3 regions of the Sporosarcina pasadenensis genome follow, and region 3 is predicted to be linked to each of the others. Evidence: predicted binding sites of a transcription regulator. Region 3 holds the regulator's gene; each other region holds the start of a gene.
What was found. Region 3 encodes CtsR, which represses protease genes until heat stress. Its sites were predicted from a motif close to ATGGTCAATAAAGGTCAAACA; they were not measured.

Region 1 (5,910 bases), on a different contig from region 3:
AGACATACAGCAATCATGCAACGGAAAGCGGTGCGGATCACTTACTGCCATCTCCGAAATCGAATTCGACTTTTGGTGCTTCGTTTGCAGCTGCATTCGCTTTGAAATATTCCTTCTGTTCGAACCCGAATATCGAAGCGACGAGTCTACCTGGAAAACGCTTCGTCTGCCTATTGTAGTCGGCGACGACATTGTTATAATCCATCCTTGCTACGCCGATCCTGTTTTCCGTTCCGGCAAGTTCATCCATCAATTGCGCGAAGTTCTGATTGGCTTTCAAATCAGGATAATTCTCCACAACGACGAGCAATCGTCCAAGCGCGTTCGATAGCTCCGTATCCGCAGCCGCCTGTTCTTCAGGTCCTCTCGCTCCAGCAAGTTTCGCGCGGGCATCGGATATTGAAGCAATCACTTCCTTCTCGTGACTCGCATATCCTTTGACTGTGCTCACCAAGTTCGGAATCAAATCAAGCCTGCGCTGCAACTGATTTTCGACTTGTGCATATGATTGATCAACATTCTCTTCCAAGTTGACAAATTTGTTATAGCTTGGCACTAGCATAACGCCAAGTACTACAAGGATTACAACAATGATTGCTATTGGTCCTAATATCCTTTTCATTTTTTCACACTCCAATCGATATATTGTGCAATACCCAACCGGCATCGCTTACGAAACACTTGAGTTGATATACTATTTATCGTATGTCATGCGAAAAGGTTTCAAACCCCATGAAAATAAATCCTGGTTGTGCTTTTAGGTGATTGTTCTGAGCTCGGGGGACGTCGCTTTGAGCGCGAAGACGCCTGCTTTGAGCGCGGGAGACGTCGTTTTGAGCGCGGAGGCCGTCGCTTTGAGCGCAGAGGCCGTCGCTTTGAGCGCAGAGGCCGTCGCTTTGAGCGCAGAGGCCGTCGCTTTGAGCGCGGAGACGCCTGCTTTGAGCGTGGGAGACGTCGTTTTGAGCGCGGGGGCAGTTGCTTTGAGCGCGGAGGACGTCGCTTTGAGCGCGGAGACGCCTGCTTTGAGCGCGGGAGACGTCGTTTTAAGCGCGGGGGACGTCGCTTTGAGCGCGGAGACGCCTGCTTTGAGCGAGCGAGACGTTGTTTTGAGCGCGGGAGACGTCGCTTTGAGCGCAGGGGCCGTCGATTTGAGCGCGGGAGACGTCGTTTTGAGCGCGGAGGACGTCGCTTTGAGCGCGGAAACGCCTGCTTTGAGCACGGGGACCGTCGCTTTGAGCGCAGGGACGCCTGCTTTGAGCGCGGGGGCCGTTGCTTTGAGCGCGGAGACGCTTACTTTGGACGCACGGGCGATTGCTTTGGACGCGTGTCACTTGCTTGACTAATCCCTTGACGAATTACACGCAAAAAAAGCCGACTCTACGAATAGAGTCGGCTTTAGTGAGCTTATTATTTCTTTATGTCTTTCATGTCGCTGCGTGTGATGATATGGTCAATCAAACCATATTCCTTAGCACGTTCAGCCGTCATGAAGTTATCACGGTCTGTGTCTTTCGCGATTACGTCAATAGGCTGCCCTGTGCGCTCGGAAAGGATCGTGTTTAATTTTTCACGTAGGAAGAGAATGCGTTTCGCTGCGATTTCAATTTCAGTCGCCTGACCTTGAGCTCCTCCAAGCGGTTGGTGAATCATCACTTCTGCGTTAGGAAGGGCATAACGTTTGCCTTCTGTACCTGCTGTCAAAAGGAAAGCTCCCATTGAAGCGGCCATTCCGATACAAATCGTTTGGATATCTGGCTTGACGAATTGCATCGTATCGTAAATCGCCATACCCGCTGTAATGCTTCCACCCGGGCTATTAATGTAGATGGAAATGTCTTTCTCTGGATCTTCCGCTTCAAGGAATAGCAATTGGGCAACAATGGAGTTTGCCACATTGTCGTCGATTCCGCTTCCTAGCATGATGATCCGGTCTTTCAATAAACGGGAGTAGATATCATAAGCGCGTTCTCCCCGGTTTGTTTGCTCAATGACTGTAGGTATTAGATTCATGTTATTTCCTCCTCTTGAATGGTCAGGATTTTCGTTCTGCTGAAACCGTTTGTTTCAACTGTACATCTATCATACATATTATGGTCAATAAAGGTCAAATATAATGCTTTTAAAATAGGTATTGCAATTATACCACTTTCTTTGTATAATGAATCTTGTCTGTTACTAATAACAGTTGCCCTCGTGGTGCAATGGATAGCACGTAAGATTCCGGTTCTTAAAATGTGGGTTCGACTCCTGCCGAGGGCGTCATAGAGTTTTTAAAGAAGCCTGTAAACATGTTTTTCATGTTTACGGCTTTTTTTATTTTTCAGCCGTTTCCTATATGCATAGTGAAACGGCTGTTATTTATTATTAGTTTTCTTTCTCAACAAGTTCTGTAAGGGTTTCGATTGCTTGGTCTTCGTCGACGCCTTCCGCAATCAATGTCACTTCCGCACCTCTAGCAATTGCCAAGCTCATTACGCCCATGATACTCTTCGCGTTCACTTGACGTTCATTCCTCTTTATAAAGACATCTGCCGTGAATCTATTTGCTTCTTGCACGAATAGTGCAGCTTGTCGTGCTTGTAACCCGGTCTTCATTTTCACTTCAACCGTTCTTTCCGCCATACTCCTTCGACTCCTTTCTTTCCGATTCGTTCTATCATCGGCTTACAATTCCTCCGCTACGGAGATTTTCTGCGATTTCTTCGATCTTCCGAAGACGATGATTCACTCCGGATTTACTTACTGTACCGCCGCTCACCATTTCACCAAGCTCTTTCAAGGTGACGTCCTGGTGTTCAATGCGTAGTTGCGCAATCTCCTGCAATCGGTCAGGCAATTGATCCAGTCCGATTGTGCTCTGGATGAATTTGATATTTTCAACTTGTCTCTGTGCCGCTCCTATCGTCTTATTCAAATTGGCAGTTTCACAATTGACAAGACGATTGACGCTGTTTCGCATATCCCTCAGAATGCGGACGTCTTCGAATTTCATTAAGGAGACGTGCGCTCCGATCAATCCTAGGAAATCCGAAATCTTTTCCGCCTCTTTCAAATAGGCAATATAGCCTTTTTTACGTTCAATCGATTTCGCGTTCAATTGGTATTTATTCATTAAATCCACTAATGCTTCACTATGCTCTTTGTAAAAAGAGAAAATCTCCAAGTGATAGGAGGAAGTTTCGGGATTGTTGACAGAGCCGCCTGCAAGAAATGCTCCACGCAAATACGATTTCTGGCAGCATTTCTTTTTCACTAATTGCTCTACAATCTCGTTTTTAAATTGAAAGGTACCCGTCAGTATATACAAGTCCTCCAATAATTGCTTCGCTCCATCGCGAATTCGGCATATGTAGACGTTGTTCTTCTTCAGACGCATTTTCTTACGGACGAGCAACTCGACTTTATAAGGATATAGCTTCTTAATATTTGAATAAAGTCTCCTAGCGATTGCCGCATTTTCTGTTTGCACGTCCAAGCTTAATTGTTTATTCGAAAATGATAGGGCACCGTTCATTCTGATGAAGGCGGCGATTTCCGCTTTCACACAGCATTGTTTGGAATCGATTTGTGTCAGTTCCTTTTTTACTTCAGATGCAAAAGACATGATTTTCCCCCTCTCTCTCGGCGATATCAGGTCTCCTCGTTAACGATCGTACCTTCCATATAACCCATGATCCATGATGCGACTTTGCCGGCGTCATGGATAATTCTTCCGTCCAAAACCGTCGAAAAGTCCCCTAATACGATAGTAGGGACGAGCAGTTGCAAAGCATCTATGTCATTTTCTACAGGGAGCTGCGCCACGGACGGCTCTTCCCCGTGTAATAACGTTTGGAAATCCGTCTTATTCAACAGCACCGTGTCAATGAATTGACTGCCGGCATGATCATATAACGCCTTCACATGCTCAGACGCAGTGTACTGGTACGTTTCACCTTCCTGCGTCGTCAAGTTATTGATATAAACCTTCTTCGCTTGAGACGCAAGGACGGCATCACGGATATCTCTCACAAGTATCGTCGGCAGAATGCTCGTATATAAGCTTCCAGGCCCAAAAATGATCAAATCTGCCTCCTTGATGGCCTCCACCGTTTCAGGCAAAGGTTCGACCTCTTGCGGAGACATATAGACTTTCCGAATTTTGCGCCCATACACCGGGATTTTAGACTCACCGGTTACAATTGTGCCATCATCTAGCTCCGCATGCAAGGTGATCTTTTGGTTTGCAGCTGGCAACACTTTTCCCTTAATATTCAAAACACGGCCCATCTTTTCTACCGCGCGTGCAAAATCTCCTGTTATGTCCGTCAATGCGGCAAGCATGAGGTTTCCGAGCGAGTGCCCTTTCAAATCGTCCGAATTGGAAAACCTGTATTGAAACATTTTTTCAATCAATGGCTCGACATCTGAAAGCGCTGCCATCACTTGACGGATATCGCCTGGTGGCGGGATATTGTATTGATCCAATAGCCTTCCTGAACTGCCGCCGTCGTCCGCAACTGTGACGATCGCGGTTAGATCGACTGGATAGGCCTTCAATCCCCGAAGCAACGTGGACAATCCGGTCCCGCCTCCAAAGACGACAATTTTTTTCATTTTCCCGGATTGCAACATAGTGTCAACCCTTTCTCTTCTCTACATCTCGATGTGTAATCAATGTCTTGTATTCCTCTTTAAAACGATTTCCGAAGTACTCTGCAAGCGACACGGATCGATGTTGTCCGCCTGTGCATCCAAACGCGACGACCACTTGGGATTTGCCTTCGTTCTTATATTGAGGAATGATGAATTTGAACAGGTCCGTCAACTTTTCAATTAACACTTGTGTATCATTCCATTTTAACACATATTCGTATACTTCTTTCTGTAAACCGGTAAGCGGTCTCAGATCTTCGATGTAATAGGGGTTAGGCAAGAAACGCACGTCGAACACGACGTCCGCATCGATCGGCATGCCATGCTTAAAACCGAAAGAAATGAAATTGAGGGTGAATGCAGTGTCTCCGGTCGAGGAGAATTCCGACATGATTTTTTCTCTCAATTCCCTCGGTTTCAATTCTGAGGTGTTGTAGATGGAGCGTGCCCGGCCTCTCAATTCGGATAAGAGGGTTCGTTCTTTGCGGATGCCTGTTAGCGGCAGCCCGCCTTCCGCAAGTGGATGCGACCTTCTCGTTTCTTTGTACCGTCTGACAAGCGTCTCGTCATCCGCATCCAAGAAGAGAAGCTTCGTTGATACTCCGTCCATTTGGAGCAAGTTATCCAACGCGCCGATCAACGCGTCGAACAGGTCGCCGCCTCTCGTATCCATGACTGCGGCGATCCGTCTCATCTTGTTTTCGGATTTCATCATCAAATCCAGAAAAGTGACGAGCAGCTCTGGAGGCAAATTATCGATACAATAGAACCCCAGGTCTTCGAAACTTTGCATTGCAACTGTTTTCCCTGCACCTGACATGCCCGTGATGATGACTAATTCGACATCGCTGTTCGGTAATTCATTCTCCATTAATTCTGGTCACCTTCCATTGATTTTTGTATGCGTTCATCTAACAGTTCAAACTCTTCTGTATAATAAAATGTACCATATTGCACGCCTATTTGGGAGGCTGCAAATAATAAATTCGTTCGATCGCCTTCCGCCATCGGAAGGGTCTTCAAGCTTTCGACAGGATGCCATTCAAGCAGGCCTTCCCTGTTTGATTCATAAGGCGTTCCAATGAGATCTTTCGCAACGAACGTGTATAGCATCCATTCGTTCAGCAATTCCTTTGTATCCTTATCGACGATCATCATCGTGTAGATGCCTTTTACGTGCGGATTGACGGGTGTCGCACCGGTTTCTTCTGTAAATTCACGGATGGCGGCGTCGTAAATCGATTCGCCCGGATCCATCTTGCCACCGGGTGCCAC
Region 2 (5,910 bases), on a different contig from region 3:
CATAAATGGACGGAACGTGTCTATAAACCTTACTCATTCGGAGTTTTGCCTTTGTTGATCCGCAAAACAACCATGCGTATGCTCGAAAAGGCGTCTGAAGATCAGTCGTTAGAATTAGTGTAAAAGTATATAAACGGCCCCTTTTGACCGGTATATGGGAGATTACCCCATGATGAAACTTTTTCGAGACCGGGACGGTTTGTAACAACAGCAAAACCCCTTCAAGCTTTTCACGGCTATGAAGGGGTTTTACTTTGTTATTGCATCGATGCAAGTAGATCTATGCAAGCTCAATCGGCATTAGACGCCATTACGCTTTACTTACAACAATCTCTTCATCCACAACGTCTACATGGACTTTTTCAATATCATCTTCTTCCAAAATGAGATCTGTCAATGGATCTTCGATTTTGTCTTGGATAACTCTGCGAAGTGGTCGTGCTCCGAAACGTTTGTCGTAGCCGAGCTTCACCAATTCCCGTTTCGCTTCAGGCGAGATGGAGATCTCGATATCGTTTTCTTCAATCGCTTCTTCCAAATCGACGAGCATCAAGTCGACAATTTCGAGTAGGTTGTCTTCTGTCAATTCGTTGAACGATACGATGGCATCGAAACGGTTGAGGAATTCAGGTTTGAAGTAGTCCCCGAGAGACTCTAGCATGGAGACGGATTCATGTGCGGTTTGATTGAACCCGACATTGATCTTTTTCTCCCCTGTTCCGGCGTTGCTTGTCATAATGATGACCGTGTCTTTGAAGCTGACTGTTCGTCCGTGCGAATCCGTTAGTCGGCCGTCTTCCATGATTTGAAGGAACATATGTTGAACGTCCGGGTGCGCTTTTTCGATTTCGTCGAATAGCAAAATCGAATACGGATTGCGGCGGACTTGTTCCGTTAATTGGCCCGCTTCTTCGTGCCCTACGTAACCTGGAGGTGAGCCGATGATTTTAGACACGGCATGCTTCTCCATGTATTCACTCATATCGAGGCGAATGAGCGTGTCACGGGAACCGAATAGTTCTTCCGCCAACACTTTTGTAATTTCCGTTTTACCGACACCTGTTGGACCGACGAATAGGAAAGATCCGATTGGACGCGTTTTTGATTTCAACCCTGCACGGCTTCGGCGGATTGCTTTAGCAACCTTGTCGGCCGCTTCTTCTTGTCCAATTACTTTTTTCCGTAGATTTTCTGCAAGGTCTTTCATTTTCGCTTGTTCCGATGCTTGCAGTTTCGTCACCGGAATGCCTGTTTTTTCTTCTACGATTTCCTCGATATCTTCAACCGTCACTTCATAGAGAGATGCTTCGCCTTTTTCGGCGTCTTCTAGTTGTTGACGTAATTGCATTTCTTCTTGGCGTAAAGTTGCCGCCTTTTCATAGTCTTCCATTTCCGCAGCTTGTTCTTTTTGCTGGACGACATCTTCTATCCGTTTTTCGATTGCATCCGCGTCTGCTGAAGAATGTTTCAGATTCAAGCGTGCTCCGACTTCATCCATCAGATCAATTGCTTTGTCCGGCAAGAATCGGTCTTGGATATAGCGTTGGGACAATGTGACGAATGCTCGGATCGCTTCATCCGAATAACGCACTTCATGGAAAGCTTCATAACGGTCTTTAATGCCATTCAAGATTGCGATCGCGTCTTCCGTAGAAGGCTCTTTGACGATGATCGGCTGGAAGCGTCGTTCGAGTGCCGCATCTTTTTCAATTTGACGGTATTCTTTCAACGTCGTCGCCCCGATGAGCTGCATGCTGCCCCGTGCCAATGCTGGTTTTAGGATATTCCCGGCATCCATTTTGGAGCCTTCCGCTGAACCTGCACCGACGAGAAGATGGATTTCATCGATGAACACAACGACATCTTTCCGGCTTTCGATCTCCTCGATCAATTGCTTCATCCGCTCTTCAAATTGACCGCGGATACCTGTGTTCGTCACAAGTGAAGCGACGTCTAACACATAAACTTGTTTGTTCAGCAGTTTTGAAGGGACATCGCCTTCATGGATTTTCACTGCAAGCCCTTCTGCAATCGCTGTCTTACCGACACCCGGCTCACCGATGAGCACCGGGTTGTTTTTGTTTCGTCTATTTAACGTCTCGATGACGCGTTTCACTTCATTGTCGCGGCCGATGACCGGGTCGATTTGTCCTTCCTCGGCATCGTTCGAAAGGTTTTTCCCGAGTTGGTCCAACAAGCCGTTCTCATGGTTTTCATCGACTTCTCTAACTTGCGTTTGTGCGAATGGCTGGCCGTTCGCTTGGAAAAATTGATTGGCATCATGGCCATATGACGGCATCTTGCCTGCATTCAATTGTCCTTGAATCTGTTGAAAACATGTATGACACATTTGCATTTGCATACGTTGTTGATTCACATGTAGGCGAAGGCTCACTGTCGCTTCGTTTTTACCACAATGTTGACATTTCATAAGCCATTTCCTCCTTATAGTTTTCATTCATTTATATTAAAACTGACATTGACTATCTTTGACTTATAACTTTATTATACACTGACCTTCTTTGACTTTCAAGATTTTTGCTTGATGTACCTAAATGCAAAAAGGCATCTCCCCATCGTGGGAATAGATGCCTTTTTTATCTTCAAGACTTTTTCCTAGAACGCATCGAGACCGCATGATTACTCGGCCGAACCGACTGATGTCGCACCATGACCGCCTGATATCACGCCTGAACCGCTCAATATCGTACCATAACCGCTCGATATCACGCCTGAACCGCCCGATGTCGTACCATGACCGCCTGATGTCATGCCTGAACCGCCTGGTGTTGCACCAAGACCGCCCGATTCCTCATCAAAAAAAAGTATACTTACACTACACTCGCTTGCTTTAACATAAAAGCGCGCAATACTTCCGCCCCTTCCATCAACTGTTCCATTGATGTGTACTCGGCTGGGTTATGGCTCAGTCCGTCTTTTGAGGGGACGAAGATCATGCCAGTCGGACAGAGCGTTGCCATATTCATGGCATCATGTCCTGCACCACTTGGCATTTCGAGCCACGCCACTCCTCTTTCTTCGCAGATTGCTTTTAGTTCGGCAACGAGTGCGCTGTCCATCTGAACAGGTTCTTCCTCTGAAATCTTGTCCATCCATATGTTCAGGGCGCGTTCTTTCGCCACGCCTTTGACCGCTGTTTCGAGTGCAACGACAACTCGCTGGCGTGATTCACGGTTCGTTCCCCGAATGTCGACGTACAAATCAGCGGAACCCGGTACTACATTCATCGCACCCGGTTGTATGGAGAAGACGCCGACTGTGCCGACCGTGCCATGCTCAAGTTCTGCTAATGCTGCCTTTTCGACGGAAAGGGCGATTTCCGCGCCTCCAAGCAATGCATCATGACGGTAATCCATCGGCGTCGTGCCGGAATGATCCGCTGTCCCTCCGACATGTACATGAAAACGGATTGGCGCGGCAATGGCGGAGACGATGCCAATCGCCTTCCCCTGCTTTTCGAGCACGGGGCCCTGTTCGACATGCAGCTCGACAAACGCTTTGATTTCATCATGAAAGCGCCTTGCCAAATGGACCTCTTCCAAATCGAGACCGTTTTCTTCAAATGCCTGCATGAGCGTGATTCCGTTCTTGTCAGTGAGCGACCGCGTGTACGCCGGATCGAGACGGCCCGACATCGCTTTGCTTCCAAGGGTCGATGCACCGAAGCGAGCAGACTCCTCGCAAGCATAAATGATGACTTCAAGCGGGTGCTCTGTCACCACATCTTCATCCGCCAGAGACCGCATCACTTCAAGTGCAACAAGGACGCCCGCCGTCCCGTCAAATTCACCCGCAGCATAGACGGAGTCGATATGCGAGCCGGTCGCGACAACCGGCAGGTCAGGTGAACGCCCCTCCCGTCGGGCAATGACATTTCCTGCGTAGTCGGTACGCACTATCAGCCCCGCAAGTTCCAACTGCTTGATCAGATAATCGCGGGCATTCCTCTCGGCCTCGGTGTAGGCCAGCCGATTAATGCCTTCCCCTTCGTCTGTAAATCTTGCAAGCTCTCCAAATGACTGACGCAAACGATCCAGCTTCATGGCAATCCTCCATTCATCCAGTTAACATTCGAACTATCTTTAGATAAAGTATCGCAACTACCCTAGAAAAAATCAAACAGCGTTAAATCAAGTGCCTGTGCACCACACAGTTATAACAATTCAAGATAAGTCATTTATATACACAAAGAAGCCTTCCTAATGTTGATACGGTTGGCTTCTTCAATTATTTTATGCAATTTTAACGTATAGTCAGAATTGTGTTGGTACCTGTGCAGCAACCAATTATGACTATTCATCGAAATGACTAGTTATACAAAGAAGACATCGGTAAACATGATATCTATAAGGTTTATGTTTTCCCTATATGCAATTGTAGTGTATAGTCTGAATAGTGTGCTGCACAGGCACCAAAATGGGCGGACACCCTATTTTACGACTGTCACTGGACAGTCGACGTGTTTCATCACTTTATGGCTGACGCTGCCGAGGATCATTTCTTGGAATGCATTTAGGCCTCTGCTGCCGATGACGAGTTGGTCGATCGCTTTGGCATTGACGTATTTGATGATTTCCTGGCTCGGGTCCCCTTTGAGCATCGTCATGTTCGCTTTCACGCCAGCCGTATGCGCCAACTCCAGAACAGGATCGACTTTATGCTTTCGTTTCAGCAGGAGGCTTTCTTCGTTTTGCGATAAGAGACGTTCGTCTTTTGCTTTATTGTAATCCGCGACATAGATGAACTCCAATTGCGCTTCCGGTAAATGTTGTGCAAGCGTAATGGCATGTTTTGCAGCACGCAGCGCATTTTCCGACCCGTCGATTGCTACACCTATTTTCATGTGTTTCCTCCCTTTCCCTCAAAGTAATTTTTCATATAGTTGTTCACTTGAAGAATTGAAACCTCGGATTGTCACCGACACTCCTTCTTCTTCGAGCTTCTGCTTCACTTTGGCGACAGCCCCGACAGAAGATTCGTCCCAAAGCTGGCTATCTGCAAAGTCGATAATGATGTCCTTTTCCTGAACGTCGCGAAATGCTTGGATGAATTTCGTTGTGGATGCGAAAAACAACGGCCCTTTTACTTTGTATAGACCTGCGTCGTTCGTCACAGTCACGCGGGAAATTTTGGCGACGAAGAATAGCGAGCTCAGGATGACACCGACAACAACGCCGATTGCCAAGTTATGCGTATATAAAATGATTGCGACGGTGATGAGCATGACAATTGATTCCGTTTTAGGCGCTTGCTTCAGGAACTTGAATGAGCCCCAGTTGAATGTTGTCGCGGCAACCATGATCATGACACCGGCAAGCACTGGCATCGGGATTTTGACGACGACGTCTCCCAACACAATGATCAAAAACATGAGGAAGACGCCCGCTGTGAAAGTGGACAGACGTCCGCGGCCGCCCGATTTGATATTGATCATCGATTGGCCAATCAACGCACATCCTGCCATCCCGCCGAAAAAGCCGGTGATGAAGTTCGCGATCCCTTGTCCACGCGCCTCCCGATTTTTATCGCTCGGCGTATCGGTCATATCATCCAACACTTGGGAAGTGAGCAATGATTCCAGCAAGCCGACGATCGATAACGCCAATGAATACGGGAAGATGATTTTGAGTGTTTCCAAGTTAAGCGGAATATCCGGAAGGAAAAACGTCGGCAGTGAACTTGGCATCCTTCCTAGATCACCGATCGTTTGCATCGATACGCCATTTATAAGTGCAATGCCTGTCATGACGACAATCGCAATGAGTGGCGCGGGGATAGCCGTGAAGAAACGCGGAACCGCGTATACCAATACTAATGTCGCGATTGCAAAAACAAACGTCATTGCATCATGTCCCCGTAAATAGGGCAGCTGAGTGATGAAGATCATAA
Region 3 (5,910 bases):
GTCCCTTCACGTGCCACTTCCGTCAAATCGCGGGCTAGGCTGTCAAGCGTCGGTGTGGAGGCAGATGATGAAGTGCCTTGATTGCCGACAGCGTTATCATTGCTTCCAAGCAATTGAAGTACTTGCTGTCTCGCGCGGTTCAAGCTAACACCTGCATTATTCAATACGCGTGCAGCCACCCCTTCCCCTTCGCGGATGAGCGCCAACAGAATATGCTCCGTCCCGATATAGGAATGGCCGAGCTTTCTCGATTCATCGACAGAAAGCTCGATGACCTTTTTCGCCCTCGGCGTGTAATGGACAATCGGACCGACTTCCTTCGATCCGGAACCGACGAGGCTTTCTACTCCTTTTTCTATCGTTTCGAAACTGACGTCGATCGCTTCCAAAGCTTTCGCAGCGATGCCGCCACCTTCCCGTATGAGTCCCAATAAAATATGCTCGGTGCCGATGGATTCATGTTTCAGTCTGATCGCTTCTTCTTGTGCAAGCTGCAGGACTTTTTGTGCCCGTTGTGTAAAACGATTGAACATCATATTCTTTCCACTCCTTCTATAGTAACGTCTATCCTGTTCCCACTATTGAAAGTGTGGAATAGGAATTCCTCTTACTCTATTCCAATGAATCAAAAAGCAATCCATTTCCAACTAAATTGACTTTGACCATCTTTGACTTAAGTATAATAAATAGAAAAGTACGTTGCAAAAGTATTGCCTAGTTTTCTTTATTTTTTTCCTCTCTTTGCTGCTCCGAACGTAGTCGTTCTCGGAATAGATCGGCTCTGAAGATATCCCTCTCCTCCGCCGTCAACTCCTCCCCGGCATATTGCTGGAGGAAACCGGGCTGCATGAAGATCATCAACTCATTCAATATGGACATATCGACATCCTCGATGATCCCCAAATCGATGCCGAGACGTACGTCCGACAGACAGCGGGCCGCTTCACCCGATGGCAGCAATCTTGCATACATAATCGTGCCGAGCGAGCGGAAAAGCTTGTTTTCCAGCGCAACGCGCGATTTCGATAGGAGGATTTCACGTGAGCGCCTCTCGTGGGCAATAAGCCTGAGCGCCACATTTTTCAAATCGGAAAGGATCTCTTTCTCCGGTTTGCCCAAAGTCGTCTGATTCGAAACCTGATAAATATTGCCCGGCGCTTCGCTTCCCTCTCCGTAGCTCCCTCTGACGATCATTCCTAGTCTAGAAATAGCCGGGATGATGCGCTCAATCTGCTTCGTGATCGTCAGTGCAGGCAAATGCATCATTACCGACGCACGCATGCCCGTGCCCGTATTTGACGGACAGCTCGTCAAGTAGCCGAAATCCTCGTCGAAGGCGTAAGGAAGATTATTCTCCAAATAGTTATCGACAGAGTCCGCATGATCGTAGGCATTTTCCAACTGGAAGCCCGGATAGATGCATTGGATGCGGATATGGTCCTCTTCGTTCACCATGATGCTCAACGTCTCATCTTCCGACAGGATGACCGCTCCATGTCGTTTTACATCCGTCAACTGCGGACTGACCAAATGCTTCTCAACGAGCACTTGCCTTTCCAGAGCTGGAAGTTCTAACATCTTCATATAGGAATACCCTTTTTCATCGGAAGTAAGCAAGGCGGCCGAAACTTGCGAGTCGACCTTCTGCGCCTCTTCGGCCGTGAACGCGATCGGGAATCGATATCCCCTTAAATTCCGGGCCAAACGGATCCTCGTCGACATGACGATATCCGAGTGCTCCCCATGCGACGTCATCCATCCTGTGACAGCGCCTTTCATGAATTTATTAATTGACATCGCTGCCTTCACCTCCATTGCTGCCTTCTGCCAAACGCTCTTTCAACGCATTCGCTTCATCCCTCAATGCCGCGGCATCTTCAAAACGTTCCGTCTCGATTGCTTCTTGCATTTTCAACCGGATCTCTTCGACCTTCTTTTTCAAGGCGAACCGTTCATTGAGGGAGACCGGAATTTTCCCGACATGCGTCGTATGTCCGTTATGGAGCTTGCTGAAAATACGCGGCAAATACTCTTTGAATGTGTCGTAGCACGTCGGGCAACCGAACTTGCCGATATCGAGGAATTTCCTGAACGTCAATTGGCAGTCCGGACAAATCTGCCCATCCGGCATGCTTTCCCTCGACTGCTGGAAAGGCTGAATCGATTCGCTCCCTCCGAACCAATGGGAAAGGAATTGTTGGATTGACAACGGTTCCTGATTCGGATCGAAATGGAACATTTGGGTTTGGAACGCGCATTTCTCACATAGATGACGTTCCGTCGACCCTCCCATGCCTTCCTGGGTGAAGAGCACGGAAGCCGGCCGTTCTTTGCAATTGTCGCATAGCATAATCTGCACCTCGTATTCGTCGAATTCTATTCAAGCTGCCTATAGATGAGGGTTTTAAGCATTGCCTGCAAAACCCGCGCCCGCATAAGATCGCGTTCCGGCAATGGGTATTGGAGAGTCGTCCGGTCCACCGCAGCTAAGATGAGCCTCGACTCTCTCTCCGAAATTACTTCCTCTTTCATTAGCCTGTAAATGATTCCTTCGGCCATCGTATACGTCGCACCTTGTTGGATTCCTTCTAAAATATGTTCAATTAATTCCTTATGCGAATTTGTCTGAACGCGGTAAATCCGGATATACCCTCCACCTCCACGCTTCGATTCGACGGCATATCCACGTTCTACAGTAAAGCGGGTGTTAATGACATAATTGATTTGCGAAGGAACGCACTGGAATTTCTCTGCGACTTCGCTCCGTTTGATTTCTACAGTCCCGCTATCTTCTTTTTCGATAATCGCCTTTAAATACCCTTCTATAATGTCGGAAATGTTTCGCATGATGTCACCTCTTTTCTTCCGGTGTTAAGCCATTGACTTTGACTATCTTTGACTTAATTGTACATGAAAATACATCTAGCGCGCAATTGATATGCAAATTAACAGAAAAAGTTGATTTTCGCTGCAGGCGGACGCTTTCCGCGGGCGAGCGGTGAGCCTCCTCGTTCGCTTTGCTTCCTGCGGGGTCTCCCCTGTCTCGCTTTCCCGCAGGAGTCGCCGCCTTACGCTACAATCAACAAAAAGTAAATTCGCAAGCATCTAATGTTTAGAATAGGAAAAATAGGGTAATAAACTAGTTGAGGATTTTGTGCACCTCTTCTTCCTCTTCATGGAGTCTTGTTCAAAAAGGACGGATGGAAACGATTGAGGCAAACAGTCGTTTTTCTTTGCATCGCGCAGTCTGTCCTTTTGAACAAACTCTTTTCATAATTCCCCAAAAAAAGTCCTGGTACACACACCAAACAGAACATAGGAGCAGCCCCTTACTTTGGGGCTGCTTTTTTGTCGGATTTCATTAAGTCAAACTAGTATTGTCCAAGCAAACAATAATTATTTAATTAATCATATTGTTCGATATTGTTTAATAGGTTACAGTGTAGAAGAGTTAAATGAAGGAGGAATGTGAGAATGAATTCAGCTAAAATACGCAATAAAGGGTTGTTCAACAGATTTCTAGATTTCATCGAGAAATACGGCAACAAATTGCCCGACCCCGTAATGTTGTTCGTTTACATTGCCGCACTTATTTTAGTTTGTTCAGCGATTTTCGGCGTCCTCGGTACATCAGCTATCAATCCCGGAACCGGCGAAGAGGTGAAAGTCGTCAATTTGCTGAACGGTGAAGGCCTCATTATGATTTTATCTAATTTGGTGAAAAACTTTACGAGCTTTCCACCCCTCGGCCTCGTCCTCGTTGTTATGTTCGGTGTAGGGTTGGCAGAGTCAACCGGTTTAATCGCCACAGTCATGAAGACGACTATTTTGAATGCTCCAAAGAAAATCATCTTGCCGACAATCGTGCTTGTCGCAATTTTAGGGAATGCTGCTGCTGACGCGGCTATGGTCGTTTTGCCGCCAATTGTTGCGATGATTTTCATTGCACTTGGCAGACACCCGATTGCAGGACTTGCAGCCGCCTATGCATCTGTTGCGGGCGGATTTTCAGCAAACCTAATCATTAATGTATTGGACCCTCTCATATACGGCTTCACAGAAATCGGTGCACATATCTATGACCCTACCTATTCAGGGAATCCAGGGATGAACTACTACTTTTTAGCGGTTTCCACTTTAGTTTTAGTCCCTGTTGCAGTTCTTGTCACAACTAAAATTGTCGAACCGCGACTTGGCAAGTATGAAGGGGAGACTGAAGTATTAGAAGAAGTTTCATCTTTAGAGAAGAAGGGGCTACGATGGGCTGCACTTTCAGTCGCTCTCATTATCGGCGTTGTTTTAGCTCTTTCACTTCCTGCAAATGGGCTTTTTCGTCATCCTGAAACAGGAAGTTTAACGACCTCGCCATTGATGGATAGCCTTGTTCCATTAATGATGATCCTTTTCCTTGTGCCATCAATTATTTACGGAAAAATCGTCAAGTCTTTAAACAACTCAAAAGACTTCGCAGATCATTTGGCGAAGGCAATGTCCAGCATGGGCATGTATATCGTCATCTCTTTCGCAGCAGCACAGATGATTGCATACTTCAATTGGAGCAATCTCGGCCCAATCGTAGCCATCAAAGGGGCTGAATTGTTGGAAAACTTAGGCTTGCAAGGTCTACCACTGTTCATCGGCTTCATTATCGTCGCTGCCCTTATCAACTTCCTAGTTGCCAGCGCGTCCGCAAAATGGGCGATTCTCGCACCTGTTTTCGTACCGATGTTCATGATCATGGGATATAGTCCGGCATTGACGCAAGCCGCTTATCGCATCGGTGATTCCATCACCAACCCGATTACACCAATGCTTGCATACTTCGCCATCGTTCTGACATTCGCGAAAAAGTACGATCCGAAAATCGGAATTGGCACTTTCATGACCTCGCTTTTGCCATACTCAATCGCATTCGCAATCATGTGGATCATCCTATTCGCAGTTTGGTACTTGCTCGGCATCCCTTTAGGACCACAAGGTGAACTATTTTTGAATAAATAATCAATATTAATGTCCATAAGTAAAGGCAGCCCCCGATATTTCGGAGGCTGCCTTCATTTTATTCAATTGTAACGTTCTTCAGTTCCTTGACTGGGAGGAAGAGTTCGCCTGTTTCGTAATAGGTGATGGCGAGTCGGTCGCCTTCCTGGATGTAGATTGCTAGTGGAACAGCTTCGGTCGAGACAATATAGTTCCGGCCGTCATCGGCAAGGATCGAAACGATCGTGAAGTCGCCGGCGCGTTCCTTGTAGACACGCACGACAGTAACCGATGCTTTTCCCTCCTCGGCGTTCGAGCTGCCGTCGACTGTGCTGCCGCCACGTTGCAATGCCGTTTTGTAAAGCCTCAACGCTTCGTTCGGCGAATTGGCGTACACGGAGATTTCCGGGTTCGCTGCCGAAACGATGAAGTAGTTTTGCAGGAAGCCGTTCGAGTCAAGTACCGGCGTCAACCAGCTCGCTTCCCCATAGAAGTTATAAAGTACCGGCATTTCCCCGGTCCATTTCTTCTCAATGAATTTCTTCTCGATAATTTGAAGGGCGCCTTGTGAATCCATATACGATTCTTCCAGGTTGCCCGTATAGTAAGTCGCCTCGCCTGTACGGCCATCCGTCAATGCATAGCCGAGCATCGAGTCGACGCCTTCTTTCGGGCTCGTGAAATCAGTGAAATAATACATATGGCCATTCTCATCGAATACAGGGCTGACTTTCGATTCCGTTCCTTCGTCGGAAGGCAGTTTTACATCCTTCTTCCCGACGATTGAATTCCAGAATCCGTGGACGTATTTTCCGAAATAGCTGTTCTGGAGGCTGACCGCTTCCGGCGAAACCGCCCCATCGATGAATTCAGGGACTTTTGATAGCGGGTATTGATTCACCTCCCCATTTCCCGGATTGACCATGACAA

Region 1: clpP (ATP-dependent Clp endopeptidase proteolytic subunit ClpP) is a predicted target of CtsR. The motif match lies at 2,091-2,111, and genes of this name have one in related genera.
Region 2: AB1K89_RS11925 (ATP-dependent Clp protease ATP-binding subunit) is a predicted target of CtsR. The motif match lies at 2,510-2,530, and genes of this name have one in related genera.

The regions. Positions count from the first base shown of each region.
Region 1 covers NZ_JBFEGM010000003.1:72,523-78,432, reverse strand. The annotation lists gene AB1K89_RS05770 (TPM domain-containing protein) at 1-41, opposite strand, end outside; gene AB1K89_RS05765 (LemA family protein) at 38-622, opposite strand; gene AB1K89_RS05760 (hypothetical protein) at 792-1,343, shown strand; gene clpP (ATP-dependent Clp endopeptidase proteolytic subunit ClpP) at 1,408-2,010, opposite strand; tRNA gene AB1K89_RS05750 (tRNA-Arg) at 2,188-2,259, shown strand; gene AB1K89_RS05745 (HPr family phosphocarrier protein) at 2,365-2,622, opposite strand; gene whiA (DNA-binding protein WhiA) at 2,657-3,604, opposite strand; gene AB1K89_RS05735 (gluconeogenesis factor YvcK family protein) at 3,631-4,614, opposite strand; gene rapZ (RNase adapter RapZ) at 4,619-5,506, opposite strand; gene AB1K89_RS05725 (NUDIX domain-containing protein) at 5,506-5,910, opposite strand, start outside.
Region 2 covers NZ_JBFEGM010000008.1:9,073-14,982, reverse strand. The annotation lists gene AB1K89_RS11930 (M20/M25/M40 family metallo-hydrolase) at 1-123, shown strand, start outside; gene AB1K89_RS11925 (ATP-dependent Clp protease ATP-binding subunit) at 311-2,431, opposite strand; gene AB1K89_RS11920 (Zn-dependent hydrolase) at 2,832-4,064, opposite strand; gene AB1K89_RS11915 (universal stress protein) at 4,451-4,864, opposite strand; gene AB1K89_RS11910 (SulP family inorganic anion transporter) at 4,883-5,910, opposite strand, start outside.
Region 3 covers NZ_JBFEGM010000006.1:136,349-142,258, reverse strand. The annotation lists gene clpC (ATP-dependent protease ATP-binding subunit ClpC) at 1-536, opposite strand, end outside; gene mcsB (protein-arginine kinase McsB) at 715-1,797, opposite strand; gene AB1K89_RS10105 (UvrB/UvrC motif-containing protein) at 1,787-2,350, opposite strand; gene AB1K89_RS10100 (CtsR family transcriptional regulator) at 2,377-2,847, opposite strand; gene AB1K89_RS10095 (AbgT family transporter) at 3,475-5,001, shown strand; gene AB1K89_RS10090 (hypothetical protein) at 5,060-5,910, opposite strand, start outside.